DNA from 3 places in the Saccharophagus degradans 2-40 genome. Region 2 is predicted to be linked to each of the others. Evidence: predicted binding sites of a transcription regulator. Region 2 holds the regulator's gene; each other region holds the start of a gene.
The links. The regulator LexA, encoded in region 2, represses DNA repair genes until DNA is damaged. The targets are predictions, from matches to a motif close to ACTGTNTNTANANACAGT.
Positions count from the first base shown of each region.

Region 1: SDE_RS12135 (ParD-like family protein) is a predicted target of LexA. The motif match lies at 3,374-3,391, and genes of this name have one in related genera.
Region 3: SDE_RS18290 (acyl-homoserine-lactone synthase) is a predicted target of LexA. The motif match lies at 1,456-1,473, and genes of this name have one in related genera.

Region 1 covers NC_007912.1:2,945,416-2,953,411, reverse strand. Annotated here, with positions in the region: gene SDE_RS12155 (hypothetical protein) at 1-341, shown strand, start outside; gene SDE_RS12150 (hypothetical protein) at 378-839, shown strand; partial or broken gene SDE_RS12145 (transposase) at 1,223-2,199, opposite strand; gene SDE_RS12140 (hypothetical protein) at 2,315-3,040, shown strand; gene SDE_RS12135 (ParD-like family protein) at 3,444-3,650, shown strand; gene map (type I methionyl aminopeptidase) at 3,643-4,416, shown strand; gene SDE_RS12125 (zinc-binding dehydrogenase) at 5,065-6,192, opposite strand; gene SDE_RS12120 (GNAT family N-acetyltransferase) at 6,841-7,284, shown strand; partial or broken gene SDE_RS23240 (hypothetical protein) at 7,623-7,796, shown strand; gene SDE_RS12115 (hypothetical protein) at 7,861-7,996, shown strand, end outside.
Region 2 covers NC_007912.1:2,272,629-2,280,624, reverse strand. Annotated here, with positions in the region: gene SDE_RS09350 (DUF6763 family protein) at 332-649, shown strand; gene lexA (transcriptional repressor LexA) at 753-1,358, shown strand; gene SDE_RS09340 (cell division inhibitor SulA) at 1,361-1,780, shown strand; gene SDE_RS09335 (hypothetical protein) at 2,038-2,307, opposite strand; gene SDE_RS09330 (DUF6586 family protein) at 2,444-2,950, opposite strand; gene topA (type I DNA topoisomerase) at 3,045-5,756, opposite strand; gene SDE_RS09320 (hypothetical protein) at 6,404-7,198, shown strand; gene SDE_RS21290 (hypothetical protein) at 7,188-7,682, opposite strand; gene SDE_RS09310 (universal stress protein) at 7,867-7,996, shown strand, end outside.
Region 3 covers NC_007912.1:4,453,169-4,461,164, forward strand. Annotated here, with positions in the region: gene SDE_RS18285 (hypothetical protein) at 1-745, opposite strand, end outside; gene SDE_RS18290 (acyl-homoserine-lactone synthase) at 754-1,329, opposite strand; gene SDE_RS18295 (hypothetical protein) at 1,587-2,525, shown strand; gene SDE_RS18300 (LuxR family transcriptional regulator) at 2,505-3,248, opposite strand; gene SDE_RS18305 (RidA family protein) at 3,792-4,190, opposite strand; gene SDE_RS18310 (SDR family oxidoreductase) at 4,473-5,207, shown strand; gene SDE_RS18315 (DMT family transporter) at 5,430-6,353, shown strand; gene SDE_RS18320 (DUF2007 domain-containing protein) at 6,376-6,687, opposite strand; gene SDE_RS18325 (acyl-CoA thioesterase) at 6,753-7,154, opposite strand; gene SDE_RS18330 (class I SAM-dependent methyltransferase) at 7,184-7,813, opposite strand; gene SDE_RS18335 (acyltransferase) at 7,905-7,996, shown strand, end outside.

The sequences.
Region 1 (7,996 bases), 670 kb from region 2:
AAACTGCAAATATACAGGCTGAAGCAAAGCTGTCAGATGCAATCCTAAATTTATCAGAAACCGCTTCAAGTATCGCAGCTCAAGCTGCAACAGATGGTCAAGCCCCCGCAAGTGCAGGAGATCTCGCTAAGGTAACCACAACGATTCAAGAAGCTGCGAGCATGCTTACTACAACCACCGAGCGCACTGCTTTTTTAAATATTGGTATGTTCTACATTTGCCAAATCGCTGCGAACAAGTCTATTAACGAAGCTCAAGCAAACGCTCTTATCAATACACTAGTTACATCGTCAGCAGGCATGCAAAGTTATAACAATGCCAGCAAGCCGGACTCGCAATAAATTGCTCGCCGCTTCTGGCGGCGTTATGAGTAAGCCATGAAACGAGTAGTTTACGGTATCTTGGGACTTTTGAGTGTAGGGTTTATTGCCTTCAACGCATTGTCTCTCTACGTTTTTGGTAAACCCGAGACTAATATACGTGTTCAGTCTTCAGACGGAGAATGGGCCGATGGCGAAGTCCTATTTAAAGGAAGAGATTTTGAGGGTTTGGTGTTTACTCATGAGCTATATAAATTGGTTTGCAATGCGCCATCGGCTAAGATTGAACGAACTACACCAAAACCAAAAATGTACGAGCTAGCTCACTGGTTCAACGACTACAGCGAACCGAAGTGGAAAATTCCTTTTCAAGAAGTCCACCCTAATTTGGTTGGTAAGCCTATTTATCCAATTGTGGGTGTTGAGCATTGTATGAATAAAGGCACGCATAAAGAAGTACTATCTAAGGCAGGAGATAATGCTAAAAAGTTCATTGCAGAACTTGAGAAAAACTCATAACAAGGCCCACCAGGCTCAGCCGCGTAGCGGCTTGGACCTCCGTTGCGGTGCTTGTTTTGCGGTTTACGCTACGCTACCGCAAAACATTCACCTCCACTGCGGCCCCTGTGGGCGGCGTTAGCCATTAAAGGTCAGGTTCATATTTATGGAAAAAAAGTATCAAGTGTTCGTTAGTTCAACCTATGAGGATCTGGAAATAATCAAGACAGGCAGTAATTAAAGAAATCTTAACTACTGCCTTATTTTTTATTCCTATTAGTTTGATTTTTATTTTTGTTGGAAAATGAAATGTCCAATACGCCTAAATATTGGCATTTTATATCGTTTTCACAAATTTAAGGCGAGCGAAACTCTTGAAGTGTTGCTGTAGTGTTAGGGTTGGATTATAAAAACAAGCTTCTAGCTAAGCTGATCCCCGGTGGCTTTTTATAGCCAAGGTTTTCAGCAGCTAACCGAATAGCATTCTCAGAACCTGCAAAAGTCGAAACCCGTTTTTCAAATTGCGTAGTTAAAATTAACCATTCAGCAGGCGCTATACCTAGCCGTGTAAGTATCGGCGGTAGGTGCCGGCTAATGCTACCGCGTTTATCCGAGCGTACCGCACGCCCAGTCCAATCTACTAGTTCTAAATAATCGTCTAGTTTAAAAGGTAGGCCGTCTGGCATTGGTTGGCGTGGGTTGCCCACAAAGGGGTAGAGGGTTTTGGGTTGGTTTTGGTTCGAACCTAATTGGTCTACTCGAAGTTTAATGAAGTGTGTATGGACTTTTCTGGCGTATCGGCCATTTTGGCTCGCACTGGATTTAAGTCTACGTATGCCATGCACGCGGCAAGTGCTTTTTCATCTAACAGTGCTTGCGAGCTAAAGCGTGATTCCCAAAAACTGCCAGTGCAATTATCTTCTGCGTTTGCCATGCGGGCAATGGGTTCATTTAGGGCGCGCATAAACCAGCTAATATCAAATAGCTGTTCGCGCCACAGCTCAGTTTTTATGGCTACTGCGTCTAGCTCTACGTCAGTTAAATTTTCATTTCTTTCGTACTTTTGGGTAAGTAGTGTGCCTTTATATATGCGGTGCCATCTGGCGCATACTTCTTTAGCGGTAAGTGCTAGCGCTTTTTGTTGGTTGATATGAAGTACAAGGTGCAAGTGATTAGACATTACCGCATAGGCACAAACATCTATACAAAAGACTTTCGCTAGTAGGTGAATTCTATCTTCCACCCATTGGCGGCGGTGTTCGTAATCTGTGTTTGTGAAGGCGTCGTAACCACATAAAAATGCACGGCGCACGCAGCGTGAAGTGCAGTGATAATATGGTGTGGCATCTAAAGAAACCTGCATTTTTCTGGGCTTGGGCATATCTAACCTCCTGTTGGATATACAGTGGTTTATGCAAGTGTGCTGGATGCGTGTCAATTATTTCGGTGGCTGTCTTAGTTTGGGGCTTTGGTCTTAGTTTGGGGCTATATCGAATATGGATTGGCGTATTGGGCAAACTATATTCGTCAACCAATCTGGCAGCTGGTTGCCAGAAAAGGTGCCGTCTAAGCAACTCCAATCTGTGTATTTAGAAGATAACGAATTTCGTTCACCAGCGTACTATACAGTTACCGAGACCAGTGCAACTGATATAAAGGCGTACTGGAGCCGCAGCAATTATATGGAGAAATATAGCGCCTATGAAGCCAGTCTTATGCAGGATAACGGCAAGATAGCATTGCCTGACAATCTACAGCCGCCCAAGGAAGGCGACATTTTAATGATGCTGTTACGCGAAGTGGCCTTTAATTTCAATGCAGACATACAGTACGGAGCAAGTCGGTATGCTAGCCCGTATTTTGGTGGCCATATAGTGTCTCGCATTGATGATATCTCTAATGTTGTATGCCACGGCGGCGGTCGCCAATTCAATTGCAGTTTTGATCTAGAGGGTGTTATCTATTATAGCGGCCAAGGCGGCGCGCTATTAGTGCGTGAAGTTATCAAATTAAAAACAGGGTCCGCTGAAGAGAAGGTAAGTGAACATGTGCAGCGAACACTGGTAATGACTGAGGCTGGATGGCGCTCACCAGATGAAGAAGCGCAGATAAAAAGCTATCAGCGTGAAATGATGAAAAGTGTAGCGAAAGGTTTCGAAAACGGGGCTTGCGCCGTTGAGAATCTAGGTCCAGATTATTTGGTTTCTGCGGGGTGCCAATAATTAAAGAGCGCCTTGTTGAATAGTTCAACTAAGAAGAAAGTATATGCGCTTGTTTTGTCGTTTCTTGCGTATGAGGCTGACGGGAAGCTTAGAATTATGAATGCGAGCAATTCTAAGCTAATTGAATATTATTCTTCTAGAGGCAGATTTTCATATAGGAAGGGCCAGCAGGGCAATCCTCGTTATTTCGTGAAAAGTATATGAACCCAGACGAATAACCAAGGGGAATTGAAGAGCAATTGAAATGCATATAACAAAAGGACAGCCAGCAACGTCCGTAGTTCAGCAATTGCGATGTATATGGACGCTGTTGTTGCGAGTGCTACATCTCTTACTGAGTGTATTGTTAGTTTGCAGCTGGTAATATATGATTTGTATATAAATTGTATATCGAGGGCTTGTTATGGGAATTGTTAAGATTGATGACGAACTACACGGGGAAATTAGAAAGGCGAGCTCTGTTATGGTTCGCTCTATAAATGCTCAAGCGGAGTATTGGATAAAGGTGGGAATGCTCGCAGAAGCGAACCCTGGAATGTCTTTTTCTGACATCATGCGCGACCAAATGGCGCTGGCCGAAGTTGATATTAGGAAGGTTGTAAGTGGCTAGGTTATCGCTGAAAAATGCCGAAGAGCTAAGTGTAATGCGGGAGTCTGGTCGGCTTCTGGCTACTGTTTTTGATTACCTTGATGGCTTCATCGAGGTTGGGGTTTCAACCATGGAGATCAATGACTTAGCGGAAAAGTATATCACTGACAAGTTGCATGCTCGCCCAGCCAGTAAAGGCCAGTATGGGTATCAGTATGCTCTGAATAGTTCCTTAAATCGTGTTGTATGCCACGGAGTACCTTCAGACACTCAGAAGTTGAAGTCAGGTGATATTGTCAATATTGATATCACGCTGGAGCAGGGTGGGTTTATCGCTGACTCCAGTAAAATGTACATGGTTGGTGATGTGACGCCCGCGGCTAGGTGTTTAGTGAATAAAACTTATGAGGCCATGTGGGAAGGGATACGGAAAGTGAGACCGGGTGCGTCCCTTGGGGATATAGGTCATGCCATACAGAGCCATGCGCAGAAACATGGCTATTCTGTTGTTCGCGAATATTGTGGGCATGGAATAGGGCGAGAAATGCATGAGGAGCCACAGGTGCTTCATTATGGACAGGCTGGTAAGGGGTTGGTTCTTCAAGAGGGTATGGTGTTTACCATCGAGCCTATGATTAATCAGGGAAAGGCTAAGGTTAAGTTGAAGAAAGATGGGTGGACCGTTGTCACTAGTGATAAGAAATTATCTGCTCAGTGGGAGCATACAATTGCCGTTACCTCTGATGGCTACGAGGTGCTGACGCTTAGAGCCGAGGAGTGCGAATAAAGATCAAGTCGAGACACAGATGAACGCTCCCGTTTCGTCAAGCAATACTTGACCAGCTACTTATCGATTAGAGCTACTTATTTATATTAGGCATCACTAGTAAGCCACTTATATTTAAGCAGGCGGTTACACTGAAGGGGCAAATTCAAGACAGGCGATAGTTAAAGAAATGTCCACTACTGCCTGTTTTTTTACTCCTATTAGTTTTATTTTTGTTGAAAAGTGAAGTGTTCAATATCCAAAAATAATGGCATTTTTGTTTTTTATCAAATTTAAGGCGAGCGAGATCTGCTTTTGTGAGGGCATCGTAACCACACGAAATGCACGGCGCACGCAGCGTGAGGTGCAGTGATATTATGGCGTGGCGTCTAAAGAAACCTGCATTTTTTTGGGCTTGGGCATATTTAACCTCCTGTTGAGTATACAGTGGTTGATAAAGTTTTCGTGGATGCGTGTAAATTATTTCATGCTAAAACATAGCAAGGCTATATATGGCGAATCACCCGGCGACGCTGTACCGGTGGTGTATGGGGCATAACAACGGCGCAGCGGTTCTTCGCGAAAAATCGGCAATGATTCTTGCCTTTATCGAGAAGAACCTACCTGACTCCAAGTCCCTAGAGTGGCCCTGCAGCCATATTTCAAGCGTTAGCTCTGTGGTTTAATCAGGAACTTCTTTCCGGTCGCCTGTTTACCGTAAACCGAGATTGCATCCAATTGTAATGCACCGACTAGGGATACTTCGTGATTGTAGTGACTGGCGAACGTGGTCTTTATTTCGGCGGCTATACGTTTGCGCATGGCGTTGCTGGTTTCCTTGCCCAGTTTTCCTAATGCATTAAACAATAAAAAGCCGTTCACACCCCAGGCAAAACCAAAATTGCGGTTCAGTGTGATTGGGCCACGATCAAGGCCGCCATAGATATACACCTGCTTATAGATGTCAGATCCATACACGCTGTATTCAGTCATGTTGCGAGAGACCGCGACTTCCATGCAGGTGAGAATATCGCTAGTCAATTTACCGCCACCGATAGGGTCGAAGGCGATGGTAGCGCCGGTTTCAATAAGGGCTTCGGTCAGGTCTGCCATAAAGCTGTCGCTACTGGAGTTGACCACGTATTTGGCACCCATATCGCGCAGCAAAGTTTCTTGTTCCGGCTTACGGACGATATTGACTAGGTCGATGCCGTCTGCGATACAAATGCGGTTCAGCATTTGTCCGAGGTTGGAGGCGGCGGCAGCGTGAACGATAGCTTTGTGACCTTCAGCTCGCATGGTTTCTACCATGGTTAATGCAGTCAGTGGATTAACAAAGCTTGAAGCGCCTTCGGCCGCAGTCGTACCCGGCTCCAGTTCGAGACAGCTTTGAACATTGGTACAGAGATATTTGCGGTAGCTACCACCGCCAATGACCGCAACGGTTTTGCCCAACAGGCTTTGCGCAGCGGCTGATGAGCCTGCAGCAACGACTGTACCGGCGCCTTCGTTGCCGACGGGTATTGGCTTGCCAACCCGCTTTTTAACAGCGCTCATGTACTTGGCTGGGACATCGGCACTGATGACTGGGCGATCGGCGCTACCGGATTGGCTGGCAGTCGTCATATCGGCCGCGCTGAACATCACGCCCAGGTCAGACGGGTTGATAGGGGCAGCTTCGATGCGGATGACGACTTGGTTTTCGCCTGGCTGCGGGATCTCGATCTCGCGCAGGGCCAGTTCCAGTTTGTTGTCTTCGCTAATAGTTGAAGTAAGTTCGATGTTGGTATCTGACACTTTTTTGCTCCTGCAAAAGTTAAGTGGTGTAATGTAAATCAAATTGTAATTCAAAGTGTAATTCAAGACGGGCTTTGGTGTATGGTTTTATAAAACTTGAAACGTTAGGTTCTCTTGGTTGACATTGGTTATTTGATTTACATCACAGGTAAAATCTACACCCTGTTTTCACGGTGAATCGAGACATTAACTAAAAATTTGTGCGATTGCCTATTTTTTAGTTCTCCCTCACTTGGTTTAAGATTTATTGGTAAGGCGACAGGCGGAGTAAGGTGTCTGCCTGCCTTAGTGCCCTCTTTGCGATAGGGGGCAGCGAATTTGGCGGCGATAATGCCTGGCCGAGATTCCGGCGTTCTCGGTGCTAATAATGGGCGCCACTTCCGGCTTTCATACCAATCAGGCAGCGAGGGCATTTGGTAATGAAAGCAAGAGGCTTGTCGCGATTAACCGTTGTACGTAGTACGATTTTCTCCGCTTGGTTTATACCTAAACACTGAAATGGGCTTTCGCCAAATCAATACTCAGTAATGTAATATTTATCTCGACTCCTGCTGCTGTTAAGAGTTTGTTGGCGTACTTCGCTTTGGCACTCTGCGATGCCGTTTGGGTGGTGGAGCACATAACATCCGTTAGTATGGAAAGAAAAATATGAGCATTCGGATAGCAAGGGCAAGTGACACACTGGCGATATCAAGTATGGTTAAGTCTCTGGCTCATTTTTACCTAGATGACCCCAAAAAAGAACTTCCTGATTGGTTGGCTGAAACTTTAACGGAAAAGGCATTTTTAAAAAGAATAAGTGAGGGAGGCTTTTTAAACTATATTTATGAGATAAGTGGCCGCATTGTTGGGTACATATCTCTTAAAGAGCCAAATCACCTTTATCATTTGTTCGTATCTGAGCAGTTTCAAGGCAATGGTATTGCCAGAACCCTATGGGAGCATGTTCAGCAAAGCGTAGAATATGACTTTTTCACGTTAAGGTCCTCTATTTACGCTGTGCCTGTTTATAAGACGTTTGGATTTACCGAGTCTGGGCCTCTAGGAGCTAAAGATGGCGTATCCTTTCAACCAATGGAGCTAATTCCATGATGCTAATGAAGCCATCAAGCCAAGCTGCTGCGAACGCAGTAGGGGATTGTAATAAGTTGCTCCCCGCTTATGGCCGGTGTTATGTGACTTGTTGGAATTTAAGTTTTGAGTAAGGTTGCAACATGTGCATGCGGCGACTTTAAGGTTGAGGTTTCTGGTGAGCCGGCTTTAAACGGTATCTGCTACTGTAAAAATTGTAAAAATTGTAAAAAACGTACGGGTAGTTCCTTTGGAATGTGGGCTTACTTTAAGCGAAGCTCTATCCTGAACATAGAAGGTAATTCCTTTTGCTACGAGCTTACTAATCCAGCAGATGTTTCTCATCAAAAGCGGTTTTTTGTTGTCGCTGTGGCACAACCGTGTATTGGGAAGTTTCAACTCAAGCTGGTATGGTTGGCATAGCAGCAGGCTGTTTTTTAGATAATCCTATAGCTAACCCTAAGTATTCAGCTTCTACCGATAAAAAATTAAAATGGGTTAGGTTACCGTGGAATATTAAGAAATCCACATAACAAATCTTTTCAGCTGGCAGGGTGAATCGCTTCGCAATTAAACAAAGGCTTTATGTTTTTACCTATGAATAAACTCATCGTTTTACTGCTACTTGTTTCCAGTTATTCCTTTTCAATTGAAAATAATAACCGCTGCGCCAATAAAAATATGAGGGAAAAGCTGATTTCTGAAATATCTATTAGTAAATCAAGCCAGAGTG
Region 2 (7,996 bases):
TTAACTAAATGCCTCCCAGAACCTCTAGCTTTAGATCATTTTTTTATCAGCCCCTACGGTGATATTCCCAGACCGTTACATGGCCGCTACCCCTGCCGCACACCAGCAGCCGTACTTTTTTAAACATAACAATCGCTTAGTAGTAAAAGCTAATAACCCATATGAGATTTGGCACCACCCTATTTTGTTAGCGCGCTTTATACACCGCCATTCACTGTTCGCAAAGTCGCCCGACCGGTGATAACTTTAAAGCAGGATGACAGCACAATCTTACCAAAGTAACTCTATCAAGGAGCACGCACACTAAACGCAATCAAGTCGGAGATCGACAATGGCCTCATACTACCCACCTATAAACAGCTGGTACGAAGACCTCACCAACGCCCAATTGTTCGAAGTCGTCGCTATAGACGAAAAGAGCGGCACCATAGAAGTACAATACCAAGATGGCGATATTGATGAATTTGATATTGAGTCGTGGGGCCAAATGAGAATTATCCAAGCGCAAGCTCCCACCGATGAAGCCGGCGCCTACGGGTTAGACTCTGAAGACTTCTGGTCAGACACCTCCGATTTTGAAAACAACGACTACATGAACCCCATTGAACTAATAGAGCCGGATGGCTTTGTGGGGTTCGACGATATGTAGCCCCCAAAATAGGAATTGCGATTGAGGGTTGCCAAACCGAATTTACTGTATATAATCACAAGTACTGTATATTCATCCAATCGCATTTACCCTAGGGGGAACCATGTACAAATTGACAACGCGTCAACAGGAAGTACTAGACCTAATAAAAAGTCACATAGAAGACACCGGTTACCCACCTACTCGGGCAGAAATAGCCAATCAACTCGGCTTTCGCTCTGCTAATGCGGCCGAAGAACACCTTAAAGCCTTAGCCCGCAAAGGCGCTATTGAAATGGTACCAGGTGCATCGCGCGGTATTCGCTTACCAGAAACCATTCAAGGCATTCCATTAATTGGCCGAGTGGCGGCAGGTAACCCAATTTTGGCAGAGCAGAATATTGAAGATTACTGCGACGTCCCCCCCGACTTTTTCTACCCTCAAGCAAACTACCTTTTAAAAGTACAGGGTATGAGTATGCGCGATGCGGGTATTTTAGATGGCGACTTACTTGCTGTGCACAGCACAACACAAGTAAAGAATGGCGATATTGTGGTAGCCCGTATAGAAGATGAAGTTACGGTTAAACGCTTTAAGCGCGAACGCAACAACGCAACCATCCAATTACTTCCTGAAAACCCAGACTTCAATATTATTGAAGTGGATTTACGGGATGCAAACTTTTCTATTGAAGGCCTAAGCGTAGGCATTATTCGTCGAGAGTTATAATTATGGCCGCACAACTTTCTTTACTCGCAGCTCTACCCGAAACCAAACCAAGTAACGCTGGTATTACCGAGATTATTTTGTCTGAATTTGGCGACGATCAATCGGCAATACTTTTGCCAATGCTTGCGCACTTAACCAACAAGTGTAACGACCGCTGGCTAACTTGGATTGCGCCCACCGGTATTAGTAAAACGCTTTTGCAAGAATACGGCTTTAATCTTTCTAGGTTACGCCTTATTCACCCAAGCAAAACAATAGGTAAAACTGGCGCCCTACTTTGGGATGCCCTGGCTAATGGTTGCAGCCATACAGTAGTGTGCACCGCCCACGATTTAACAGATCAAGACTGCAGGCAATTAGAAAGCGCAGCTATTCAAGGCAATACTCGCGGGCTTTTATTACGCAACAGGCAAGCACAGTAATTCACACTAATTAATGAAACACTGCAGCGCCACACAACACTTTTAAGGCGTAAGGCTTAGCTTAAACTTTACCTTAAAAGAGCAAGCCCAAAGAAAACATATAAGAACTAGCAGCGCATATATTTGAAAATTTAGCTCGTAACCTTGAAGAGAAACTAGTGATTAGCGGCTAATTACACCATGTCATTTATGGCACCACAACTTAGGTGGCATTAACGACATCAATAACGCTAATGATATCTATGATATTAATGACATCAATGAAGAGTAGGCTCACCTTCCAGAATGGCAGTAGCGGCTTCTTCCTCTACGAGCTGAGGGTCGGTTAAATCACCCGCCGCCTGCAAGCCAGCTTCAATCATGGCTTTTGCTACTTCTAATTTTGCTTCGTTTAAAAAATAAAGAGACTCTTCCGAGAACCGGATAGACACAAGCGGCTCTAAGCCAGACTCTTCATCCACCTCATCAGCTCGCTTTAACGCAATTTCGCCGTTTGGCATTTCAACAATTTCATATAACGTAGACATAGAATGTCGGCACAACTCAATTCATGTGTTTGGATGGCTATTCTACCAAAGTAGGCTTTATTTATCTGCCCATTCACGGCTAAATCTCAAATTACCATCGCAAACGCCTAAACAAAGCAAAGCAAGTAACAAAATACTAGTATTCCGATGAAACTTCACGCTGATCACGAATTAACCCTGCACATTGGTCACGTATACCCTGCAATATAGCTAATTCAACATTCAACCAATGCGTTTCGCGCTGCGCGCCCAAAGATACCGCAATGATATTTTCATCCGCAGGAGCCGGAACAGGCTTGGGTTCAAATAAGCTAGGCTCTATTGCAGCAATATGGGCTAACCAAGAAGAATCATCGCGCGCCAAATCGCGCAACTGCTCATACCTAAAGTCTGCCCCTACGCCATCTCCCATTGCCAATAGCTTAGCCAATATAGCGTTTACACTCACAGGCAGCGTTTCATCCTCAACTAAACCAATCTCTTTTGCATACAAGCACAGCCCTGTACACAACTGCATGATACCGGCCTGCTTACACGCGTGCGCGTTAAAACCCGCGCCCAAACTCTCTGCTTGCTGCCACAGAGATTTAGCAAATGCGAGCTGCTGATTTACCATGCTCGCCAGTTTTAATGCTTTACTCATTCACTGCTCCAAACTTTGTTTTGCCCCAATGCAACTATCCCCCAAAGATTGCTCTTTGAGGGATAGTTTTAACACACAATTACAATATTACCGGCTATTCGTCTTTTTTAGCCTTGGCTTTTGCTTTCGGCTTAGCTTTCGTTTTTGTAGCTGCTTTTTTAGCGGGTTTTTTAGGTTTTTGCTCATCGCTAATCACCCATTTACCACCCTCGTAAAACGCTTTCCAGCCTGTGGCCTTACCGTCTACTTCGGTTTGCACATACTGCTCTTTGGTTTTACGGCTGTAGCGAACAATAGTATCCAAGCCGTTATTATCCTGCAGTGGTGCCTTCATCAAAAAGTCGTACTTGGGGTCTATTTCGTCTTTGTGTGGCAACAGCTCTTTTACTAGTGGCGCTCGCGTTTCTCTGTTTTTAGGAAACTGACTCGCAGCCAAGAAAATGCCCGAAGCACCATCGCGCAATACGTAGGTATCGTCTACCTTCTCGCATTTAAGCTCTGGCATTTTTACTGGGTCCATTTTGGGCGGCGCAGCTTCACCGTTACGCAATAGCTTTCTAGTATTGCTGCAGCTTTCGCTTGTGCAGCCAAAGTATTTACCAAATCGACCCGACTTTAACTGCATGTCTTGGCCGCACTTATCGCATTCAATAACCGGGCCTTCGTAACCTTTAATTTTAAAGCTACCGGCCTCTACTTCGTAGCCAGAACAATCTGGGTTATTACCACAAATGTGCAGCTTTCTGGTTTCATCCAGTAAGTAGCTATCCATTGCAGTATTACAAATTTTGCATCGGCGTTTTTGACGCAGCTGCTTGGATTCTGCCTCATCATCTTCGTCAATGTTTACCGCTTCTTCGCCAGCCACCAAGTTCATGGTGTTCTTACAGCGTTCTTTGGGCGGTAAGTTGTAGCCAGAGCAACCCAAAAATACACCAGTGGTACCAGTGCGGATTTGCATGTTGCGGCCGCAATTCGTGCATTCAATATTGGTTTCAACTGGCTCGTTGCGACGCATGCCGGTATCTGCCGCTTTAGCCGCGTCCAACTTCTGCATGAAGTCGTCGTAAAAATTATTTAGCAGCGATAGCCAATCTTTTTTACCTTCGGCCACTACGTCTAGAGACTCTTCCATTTTCGCGGTAAAGCTGTAATCCATTAGGTCGCTAAAGCTTTCCGTTAAGCGCTCGGTAACAATGTCGCCCATTTTATCGGCATAGAACCGACGGTTTTCAACATGTACGTAACCGCGATCTTGAATGGTAGAAATAATGGCCGCGTATGTGGATGGACGACCTATCCCCTGCTTTTCTAACTCTTTTACCAAGCTGGCTTCGGTGTAACGCGCCGTTGGCTTGGTAAAATGCTGACTTGGGTCAAGCTGATGAAGATTAAGAGTTTCACCCACTTTTACGTCGGGTAAAATTTTATCTTCATCTTTTTTAGCAATGGCTGGCATTACCCGTAAAAAGCCATCGAAACGAATAACGCGGCCTCTGGCTCGCAATTCGTAATCTGAGGCTGTCACCACAATGTTCGAGCTGGTGAATTGTGCCGGAGTCATCTGGCACGCAACAAATTGGTTCCAAATTAGCGTATAAAGCCGCTGAGCATCGCGCTCCATGTCTGTCAGGCTATCTGGGCGACGCGTTACATCCGATGGACGTATCGCTTCGTGCGCCTCTTGCGCGCCCTCTTTGCTTGAGTATGAAATGGGGGCTTCGGGTAAATATTTTTCACCAAACGTATCTAGAATAAACCCTCTACAGGTTTCAACCGCTTCTGCACTTAAGTTAGTAGAGTCGGTACGCATGTATGTGATATGCCCAGCTTCGTACAAACGCTGCGCCATCATCATGGTCTTTTTTACACCAAAACTAAGTCTAGTGGATGCAGCCTGCTGTAATGTAGAAGTAATAAAAGGGGCAGTAGGTTTAGATTGTGTGGGTTTGTCTTCGCGGGAGGTAACTTTAAACGCGCTCGCTTTTAAGCGCTCAACAGCCTCCATGGCTTCTTTTTCGTTAACTGGGCGGAAGACATTACCTTGATATTTTTTTACATCGAAGCCAGCGCGCTCACCCTTCGGTGTATCCAACTGCGCGGCTATGTCCCAATATTCTTCTGGAATAAACGCTCGAATTTCTCGCTCGCGCTCGGCAACTAATCGAACAGCAACAGACTGTACTCGGCCGGCCGATAAGCCGCGTGCAATTTTTTCCCACAACAACGGGGAAACCATGTAACCCACAACCCTATCTAAAAAGCGCCGCGCCTGCTGTGCATTCACTCGATTTAGGTCGAGCATGCTGGGTTTTTCAAACGCTTTTTGGATAGCCGTTTTGGTAATTTCGTTAAACACAACTCGGCGGTAGCGATCTGGGTCACCACCAATAGTTTCTTGCAAGTGCCATGCAATGGCCTCTCCCTCGCGATCCAAATCCGTTGCGAGGTAGATGGTGTCGGCTTCTTCAGCCAGTTTTTTTAGTTCTTCTACAACTTTTTCTTTGCCAGGCAGAATCTCGTAACGGGCTTCCCAGTTTTTTTCTGGGTTAATTCCCATACGGTTTATAAGTTGTTCGCGTGATTTCTTTTCTCGATGAATCGCTTTTTCTTCGGGCGACATCTTTCTAGTCAACGCAGCTTGCTTAGCGCGTTCTTTGGGATCAACCGTAGACTTAGCTCCACCGCTAGTAGGTAAATCGCGTATATGGCCTACGCTGGATTTCACTACGAACTTATTGCCAAGATACTTGTTAATTGTTTTAGCCTTGGCCGGCGATTCCACAATTACTAATGACTTTTCCATAGACGCCTTCTAAATATTGGATTTTCATCCTAGACATAACAGCTTAGATTTGACTGGAGTTCCATTTGTATAAACGCATAACGTGCGAATTATATAAATGTATACGTTGCAGGCAGGCTATTATTTGTACAAGTATTTAACCCGCCTTTTTTACTATTTCATTTTTATAGGTTTGGCGCTAGCCCAAAACGAATATAAATGAGGTTGGCCCTGAAATGGCACTCTGTCAAACATTAACGGAGCGCATATATAAGTGTTAACACGCGCAAGGTCAAGCAAGCAAACTTCTGTCATTTCAGAAACGTGCACTCAATCGCCGACCAACCACGTATTATTTGCTCGATAAAATGCTAGTTCTTCGCTCTTAAATATGCCCGCAACAAACGTTAAACAAAGGCAAATTAGTACTATTTTGTACGTCAAGAAAAGCTTCCAACTGCCCTATAATGAGCTTTAAGTAAAGTTGCTAACCGCTTGTTTCTACTACTTAATAACGTAAATTAGAGCCATTTTCACCTTTGCAACCGGCCAACATCGGTTAACCGCCTAACAAGTTCAGTTATATGAGCTAAAATTTAACTATAGATGCCAGCAAATAATGCAGTTTTGTTAATTTATCCACTTTGACCTGAATGAGCCCATGTTTTATGTCTGACCCAGGCACTATTTTGATTTTTTTGATGCTCGTTATAGGGGCCTTACTCACCGTAAGCTTCGTAAATCAGCAGCAAATGCGCTCGAGGGTTATTAACCAAAAAGTGGCTCAACTGAAGCGTCGCGTTGGCGAATTAGACGAAATGGCGTCGAGCTTGGAGTCACTTGTGGAGTCGCTCGCCATCCCGAAAACTATTCTTGATGAAATGCTAGAGGTGCTAAACACCATAGATAAACTCGAGCCCAACAACCCCTTTTGCGAGTCCACACGCATCAGCACAGAACAGCGAATTGAAGATTTGATGGACGCCACTCAGTCTCACGCCACCTATAGAGCTCAGCCTAGTGATGCAGCAATAGCCCGAACTAAATACCTGCTAAATGAAGCCGCCATGATTATTCGCAAACGCCAAGTTGCGGGTAAATTGGAAATAGTAGAAATGGAGGCGTTTATAAACGAATTGGCGTGGGCCAGCCTAATGGTTGTAGTCATTACCCATGTTGTGGAGGGGCACAAAGCGGTTAACCGCGGTGACGTACTTAAAGCCTATGCCTTTTACCGCAAGGCCCAGCAAGTGCTGATTAAAGGCAGCATCAATGAAGAGCGCAGGCACAGAATGATAAAAGAGCTAAGCGAAATAATGGGCAACAAGCGTAAAACACTGTCAAAAGACCTTATGCCAGAAACCCAACACAACCCTTCCGCCGATTCCGCCGACCTAATTCGGCCAGAAGATGCAGAGGCTGCCGCCAAGCTAATTCAAGAGCATAGCCAGCCTAATCCTTAACCTTGTTTAGCACTTGCAAGGTATGCAAAAACAGCTCGAGAACATCGTCTGTTTCTTGACCTTTGCGCTGCTCGCTCCACACTATTCCCGCCCCTAGCCTATTTCTTTCCACGGCACACACACTCGCAGGCAGGGCTTGCAGCAATTCGGGTAATTGCGCGGCAATATTAGGCAAAGCCTGATTTTCGTCGGCCCAATCCCACTGGCCACAAAAATGCATTTCGTGCTCAAACCCTTTGCGTACGAGCTTCCAAGGCCTTATGGGCTTGCCCTCGCCGCTATCTAATCTCGCAAGACCATAGTTAGCCAAAAACGCAGGGTCCGAGCCAATTGGGTTGGGCACCATCGATACTCGCAGCCCTTTCTTTTGCGCAGCACTGCGCAATTCACTTAGTGCTCGCTGCCCGGGGGTGGGTTTCACCATCATAATTGGGCCAACTAGCATAATGACCGATAGCGCTATTACGCCAATCGCAATCCACATATTCTTTCCTTATATAAAATAGATTTAAGAACTAATAATTACTGTAGGAACATCTGATTAAAGCAATAACACCTATGTAAATTACCGCGAATGGCTCGGTTTGACGCACCAAACGATTGCAACTACGGTGTGAGTAGGCATACCATTGTTATACGCTTCACTCACTATTAGAAAGGAGCACATCATGAGTAATGCACTCGTTGGTACTTATTCTCACCTTTTGGTTGGCTTAGATTTATCAGAAGATTCAACCGCCATTCTTAGTAAAGCCATCAAACTCGCAAAAGCATGTAACGCCCAAGTTAGCCTTGCGC
Region 3 (7,996 bases), 2.2 Mb from region 2:
CTAGCCCAGCTTGCATCAAGCAATTTAATTCTGTCATATCGCAAAAAATACACACACTACAGGCAGACGTTTTTACTAATTGGCTAAACCTGTGCTGTAAATTTTTAATCTCACCTGCATGTATTTCTACGTCACCCAAAGCTGTTGAGCCCATACTCTCAATAAAAGTGGGTAAGTCCGCTGCGCCTGTACTGCACCACACGGCAGCATTTACTGTTAGCAATTGTTTTAAATAGCTTTTAAAGCCTATATCGGTTTCTATTTGCGCAAGACCAGCGCGCCCACCATTTAAATTTGCCGCACTTACACAGGTAACCCACGGACGATTCAATATGTGCGCCTGTACCGCGCCGCGAGAAATGCGTGCACTTACGGTAGATTGCTCTAGGTATTCAACGCTGCAGGTTTGCTTAGCTAGCCATGCCGACCACTGGTTACATTGGTGAACAGCACTAAAACCACAGCCTATGACTATTTTTTGCAATTGAATGGAATCTAATACAGCGGTAAGTTTTTGCACATCTATAAATGACGCAGCGGGCTCTACACTTATAAAAAGCGTCTGAGCCACTGCACCATAACTATCTAGTGCTTTAAGCAGGGTTTCTTTTTGCTTACCCAAGATGTAACTGTCTTTTACAAGCAAAGTATTATTTTTATCAAATAAAGCCCAGGCTAAAATGGCACGACCTAGCCCGCAACTTTTATCGTTAATTACCTGTAAAATTCCATTCTCTAAATTCAATTGCACTCCTAGCATTGATACATGCGCTCACTCGCTTCAATATCTATCCATAACGCAACTGTACGCTCAACGCCAACCTGCATTACTTTACCCTCTCCCATACGGCGAACTGCCATACCACCGCGCTTAAGAATACGCTCACAGGCGAGGGTTGTAACTGTAACGTATTTTTTAATACCTTTCATTTTTGCAAACTGAATAAAGGTATCAAATAGATCCATTGTAATATCACTCATGTAAGCGCTACTCGCACCTTGACCTTTACGCACCGCGAATCGACTTATCTCCCATACATCCTCTTGCTCGGGTACATCTTCACCTTGTAGCAGTTCCTGAAAAACGGATTTAAGCATGTAGTCACCCTTGGTTGGTAAAGCTCGCCAACAGCCAACTACACCACCATCTTGGGGTTTAACGGCTATATGATAAGGGCCCAAATCGTCAAAGCGATCGCGTTCTTTGCCATCTGTAGAAGTTATATCCCATCCTAGGCGCTCAATAAAAGTTTCATGCCTAATACGGAAGATATCGTTGACTATTGATTGGTTATTAACGTTTTCTTGCGCAAACACTACTTGTTTCATTTTTTTCGTCCACTTGAGTTAAGTTGACGAAAACTATATTTTTTGGTGTAGCGCAGGGTTAGCTGTCACATAGAACAGATAACTTTTATTCTTTAATTATCAATAACTTACATGAAAATATCGCGCACTGTAAGATATTACAGGTAGTGCGTATTAGGCTATTGGCATAACCTTGATTCTCATTGCCACTCCCTTATTAACAGGCATTCCCACCGAACCACCGGGCTGCCTGCACTTACTGCTGCGTAGAGCTAACCATGACACCTGAAGACTTTAAAACATTAGAAACCGCTGCCGAAAACCATGGCGCTACCATTTCTAACGACACGGCCATAACGTGGGGGTTAGCGAGTGATGCAGAGATTTTGCACTGCGGTGCGCAAATAGCAGGCGGTGATACCAGCACATTGCAAGTCGCACTGCAAAAGCATGCGCACAGTGCCACTAAGCTCTACCTTTCTGCCGAGCCACACCCCGCAATTATTGATATAAACAGCTTAATATTAAATTTAGATGCTACCGCATTAGACAAATGCATTATTAAGGCATCCCTACCTGCACCATTAAAAAACCAACATTGGCAGCAGTGGGAAGGAAGAAATGAAGAGAAAGTTATTAGCTTGGCTCGCCCGCAAACCTACTCTCACAGCAGAAACATAGCTCACATATTAAGCAAACCCACCCCCTGGAACACGTGCATTAGCAGCGCCAGTGTAAGCGGAAACAGTATCGCGCTGGTGGACACGCAGAAAGAATACGGTGTAGTACCCGAAATAATTTGCAGAACTTTACAGTATCGAGCAGTGCTTTACTCACAGTCTCAATACGAACTTATAGATTTACTGCCGGCGAAAAATAATTGCGGCGAGTTAATCGAATATATCTGCATTGATAACTTAGCAAGCTTTTTTAATGTACTGCGCTACTGCAAAATAAATCGCTATTTGCACACGTTAACCATTTGCGACATGGCTGACTTAGCACACCTAACAAAACTTAATCTGGCCGACGAGATAGTTCATCACTTGATAACCAATACTCAGGGCGAACCTCAAACAGCCAGCAAGGTTACTCTAAACAATGAACTAGATTTGCAACATTGGCAGGTACTTAAAACAGATATCACTGGCCCCTGCTGTCGCATGACACTAGGCAGGCGCCAATCAACCAGCCCCTTACAGAGTGGGCTTAATTAAACCACTAAGAATTGCCTTAGCAACCGCATGCTGACGATTAACCGCCCCAAGCTTTGACGTAGCACTAGAGAGATGAAAAATAACGGTGCGCTCACTTACATCAAGTATTTTGGATATCTCCCATGTGGTTTTACCTTCACAGGCCCAAAACAAACTTTCTTTCTCGCGAGCAGTAAGGTGGGTTTGCTTATTTTGCGCAAGCTTTAACATTAAAGCAGAGTAACATTCAAACACTTGCGTTCCGAATGATTGTGCAAAAGGTAAACACGCGTTAATGCGTTGATTCAAGCCCTCTTCGCGATTGCTGGCCAAGCTAAATATAGCTATCTCGCCACTAGGGGCTTTTATGGGAATAGATAACCCGTCACACAAACCGGATTCTGAAGCGCGAATCATTATTTTTTCGCCTATTGCATCTACATAGTGCTCTAGATCCATTAATTGGCGCCAGCGAATTGCAGATGTATTTTGCATGCAGTAGCGCACTACAGGATCGTGCCGCTGCATTCCCTCTTCAAAATAGTTTTTAAACCATTCATCTGGATAGTTACTTATTGTAGATATTGTAGGGCTACTAAGCGAAGAGGCACTAGAAATAATGCCAAAAATATAGAACTCAAACCCCACCAACTCACAAAACTTAAGGCATAGTTCCTTTAGCGTTTCCTCATCGGTTGCTTCACATAATGCAGAACACAACTCTGCGTAATCTAATTGCTCCATTTTTCCATTCCATTAGAAGTTCGTTAAATTAAATAAGACGGCAACATTATATTTAGCATTTTTACCACCCGCTTTACTGATGGAAAGAATCTAATAATTAAGTACTACTAATAAACTTCAAGTTTAATAATGCACTTTTATTACAAATTCTCTTTAAGCATACTTTTAATTGTCAAATTAAATATTTGCATCTACCAATTAAAAGCAGGCGCCATTTATACCTACTTGAGATAAATATGTATATGGGAAAGGGTAACTATATATCACAAAAACGTGAATAAATTGAAAAACATTACCTCAATTAAACATGGATAACACTATGTATGCACAGGAGATTAAAATTGGTAAAAACAACAGAAGAAAATGACGTGGCGAACAACTTAAAGAATACTACGCCATCAACTACTAGGGGATAAATAGTGCGCTTAACAAGCGCACAGAAAAACCAAAATAGAATATTGAAGAGAGTAATTTGAAAAGAAGAGGAGTAATTACTTAGCTACTTCGTATGTAGATTACAGCATTGCTTGTCGCGGTATACTGCTAGTCAACAAAGGCGACAGCTTCTATTTCCACCTTGCCCTTTGAATCAAACAATTGCTTCACATCAATAATAGTCATGGAGGGAAACCCTTCACCGAAGCGAGCGTGCCACGCAACAGCTATTTCAGTTTTGCGTCGATGATACTCTGGGAAATCAGTTATAAATACTTTCATTTTTGCAATATTCTTTGCTCCCCCTCCTGCTGCCTCAACAACCTTAAGCACATTATCTAGGCAAGATGAAAACTGATTAACAAGATCATCGCTTTCCAATACGCCGTGCACGTTGCCAGACAACTGACCAGATATAAACATCATGCGCTTTCCTTCTGGCACGATCACGCCGTGGGTATACCCGCTGGGGTTATGGCGAGTTGGCGGGTTTATCATTTCGAACATTTTTAAATCCTAGGACGACAGTTACAAACAAGATGCTTAGAACATCCATGAATGCACAGTGTGCAAACCAAGCTTTCAAGTGAATAGCTGTAATAAGTTATAGGATGGCATATGGACAAAAAAGCGATAAGGTGTGAGCGTAAATACAACTATTAGCGCTCCCCTTTACAAAAAGAGCAGCTTATTTATTAAACACTTTTACTTTGAACCATTAAGAGCGACAAATTGAGCGCTTAATTACACGTTAGATATAAATTAACTCGCAACAAATAGGAAACACCCATGGCATCTTTCGATTTTACTCAATCCACTATTTTGGTTACAGGCGCATCACGAGGCCTTGGTTTAGGGTTTGTTAAAACCCTAGCCGCTCGCCAAACCAAGCGACTATACGCCGGTTGCCGCACTCAAGCTGGTGTAGATGAGCTAAACGCACTTAATCTAGCCAATGTTACTCCCGTAGTACTCGATGTAACCAATCAAGAAAACATCACTGCATTTACGAATAGCATTGATGAACTCGACGTAGTCATCAATAACGCCGGTATCGCATCTGCTTGTGGTTACACTACAGAAGGTGCACTAGAGACAGCAAAACAAGAAATGGATGTACACTATATTTCTGTACTCAATTTACTTACCAACTTACTTCCTCTAATTAAAGCGTCCAAACAAGCTGGGGTTATCAATATTTCTTCTATTGCAGCACTCAGTAACTTTAAAGCTATGGGCACTTACTCTGCATCTAAATCTGCTTTGCGCTTTTTAACTCAAGGCTTGCGCGCAGAGCTTGCTGCAGACGGTGTATTTGTACAGGGTGTCTACCCAGGTCCTTTTGATACTCGCTTAGCCGCGGGTTACGATGGCCCTAAGCCCTCGCCGGAAGAAATCGCTAATATTGTGCTTGACTCGTTCGGTGACAGAATTGAAGACGTTTACCCCGACGGCTTCTCTAAGGCTATGCAAGAAACCTTCCTCGAAAGCCCCGATAAGCTAGCCGCTATATTTTCTGAGTAATATTTACGTATTTTGCTGTTTATCTCAGTTTATTTCATTACCTATTAACGCTATATCAAAAAGCATGTGCCGCAGTAAGCCTCGGCACATGCCCCACCTCTTTCGTTCTTCATATTTTCACACCTTGACTCAACTACACTTGACGGTAGAAACTATTTTACCTCTGCACAAAGCTTTATACTGCGCCCCTGCTGTAGCCCTACTTCACTTTAAGAGCAACCTATGCGTCAAGCACTACTCCGCCTTTCGGTTAACCACACCAAGCTACTTGGTGTATTAGCTGCGTTCACCATGATGTTAATTTGGTCTGGCTGGATTGTCTCTTCACGCCAAGGGCTAACCACCACGCTTTCGCCGCTAGACATAACCTGGATGCGCTTTGTTGTTGCGAGCCTTGTTACCCTGCCTATTGCACTCAGTTATCACTGGCGAACTTTTCCGGTGCGAAAAGCGTGTTTTATAGCACTTAGCTACGGCGCCCCCTACGCTTGGCCTGCCTACCTAGGCTTAATAATTACACCAAGCGCCAATGCGAGCGTTATTATTAACGGCGGTTTACCGGTGGCCACTAGCTTAATTGCTGTATTCTTTTTTGGGGCGCGCGTAACCAAGGGGGTAATACTGCTAATTGGTTTTATATTTCTCGCCAATATTTTAACGTTTATGGATGCAGAGTTATTTAACCGTCGCTATTTTATTGGCGTAAGCCTACTGGCTGTAGCCACTGTATCACTCGCCATTTACATGGCCGCGGTTAAAGCGTGGGAAGTATCGGTAAAAGATATTATGGTGTGGGTGCCGCTCATTAATACAGCAGTTATGACGCCAATCTGGCTAGTATTTTCCGATGGACTAACAAGCTTCACCAGCTTGCCCGTTAACGAATTACTTTTTCATGTAATTTATCAAGGTGTGATTGTAAGCGTGGTAGCGCTGTTTTTATTTTCCTTTGCCATACGCGCTATTGGTGCGGTAGCTAGCAGCGTACTAATGGCATTTGTACCCTCGGTGACTGCCGTATTGGCATTGCTATTTAATAATGAAGTGCCAAATAGCCTACAATGGCTAGGCATTGCCTGCTGCAGTATTGGGCTAATAATTTACAGCAGCTGGGATGTATTTAGAAAAAAATTACGCGCCCCATAAACAGGTAGGTATCAAAACTGTTTTAAGGTGCAATTGGTGGAAAGGCTTGGCACTGCCAACACACCTCGAAAGCGGCATCGTTACTTTCGCTACATGCAGCGCACACCCACTCTTCGCGTGGGGTGTTATCTTGCAAGCGAGCAACAATGATTTTGGCTCGCTCTTCATCTAGGTTGCTTACCCAAATTTCAGGCCACGAATCAATTGCCGATAATTCGCCCACCGCACCGGAGGCGTATTCGTTTTTCATCTCCACTTTAATGCTTGCCTGCTCGAGTAAGGCCTTAACACTACCTACTAAAATGCCGTTTTGATGGGTATACACGAGTTTCATTATTATTGCCCTAGTAGGTTATTGGTTGTTCTTACAAGTGAAGTTAGTTATTGGCCTGTGCGTTTTTAGTCTGACGTACTTTCAAAAAGCGGTTCAAGTTCTGCGCAGGGAATGGGGCGACCTTTATCATTTAGCGCAGCGCCAATTACTTTTGCGTTTAAGCATAATGCGTTATCGCTTAGGCGACGGATAGTTTGCTGAAACTCGAATTTTATACGCGACGCTTTCAATAGCTTAGTTTCTACACTAAACATATCGCCACTTTTTAACGATGCTTTGTAATCTAGCTCCGCTCTTACTACAACAAGGTTAATACCTTGATAGGCTAATGCGGCGAAGTCGACACCACGCTCGAGTAAAAACTCATGGCGAGCGTGTTCAATATAATTTTGGTACACACTGTTATTAACAATACCCTGTATATCACACTCGTAATCGCGTACTTTTATCTCAATAATGCCCGACATATAACCCTCCCAACGGCTTAATAATTAATTTACTTACGGCGCAATGCACCCAACGAATTCACTTGCGGCAGCAATTCCCACTGGCCCGTCTTTAGCACAGCGTTAAAGGCGTTAAACGGCGCTTGGCCACCATCCTCTGGGTGCTCAAACAAATCGTGTACCGCCAATATACCACCAGGCACAATATGTTTTGCCCATTCTGAGCAATCAAATAGCGCGGCAGCCTCGCTGTGGCCGCCGTCTACAAACACCATACCCAGCGGTATTGCCCACAGGGGGGTAAGCTGTTGCGAACTGGCAACAATTGGAATAACCGTACTTTCCAAGCCCGCCAAGTATACGCTGCGGCGAAACGTGGGCAGTGAATCCATGCGTTTAATTTGCGCATCGTACAGTTCACTATCGTGATACTCTTCCCCTAGCTGGTGCTCTTCAGAGCCGCGGTGGTGATCGACAGCAAACAGACTATTGCCACTATGCTTGCAAGCTTCGCCCAAATAGATGGTCGATTTACCGCAGTAACTGCCTATTTCTAACACAGGACCCAATGCGGCCGACTGCACGGCTAAGTCCATTAATCGTTCGGCTTCATCTTGCGCTAAGAAGCCTTTAATTGAATTGTGTGCAATAAACTCTGATAATGCTTTGGCCGATTTCATTGAGCGGTTGGTACCTTTTATTCAATATTTATTTTTCAAGTATTCGTAGCTTCGCTTATTGTTAGCGAACATTTTTCCAATAGGGCTGGCAATGCGTAAAGAACACAAACCACTTTTTGTATTGCGCTTTTTGGCCCGCTGCAATCAGTTTTATGTAGAGCGCTTTTTACGCCCACAGTTTGA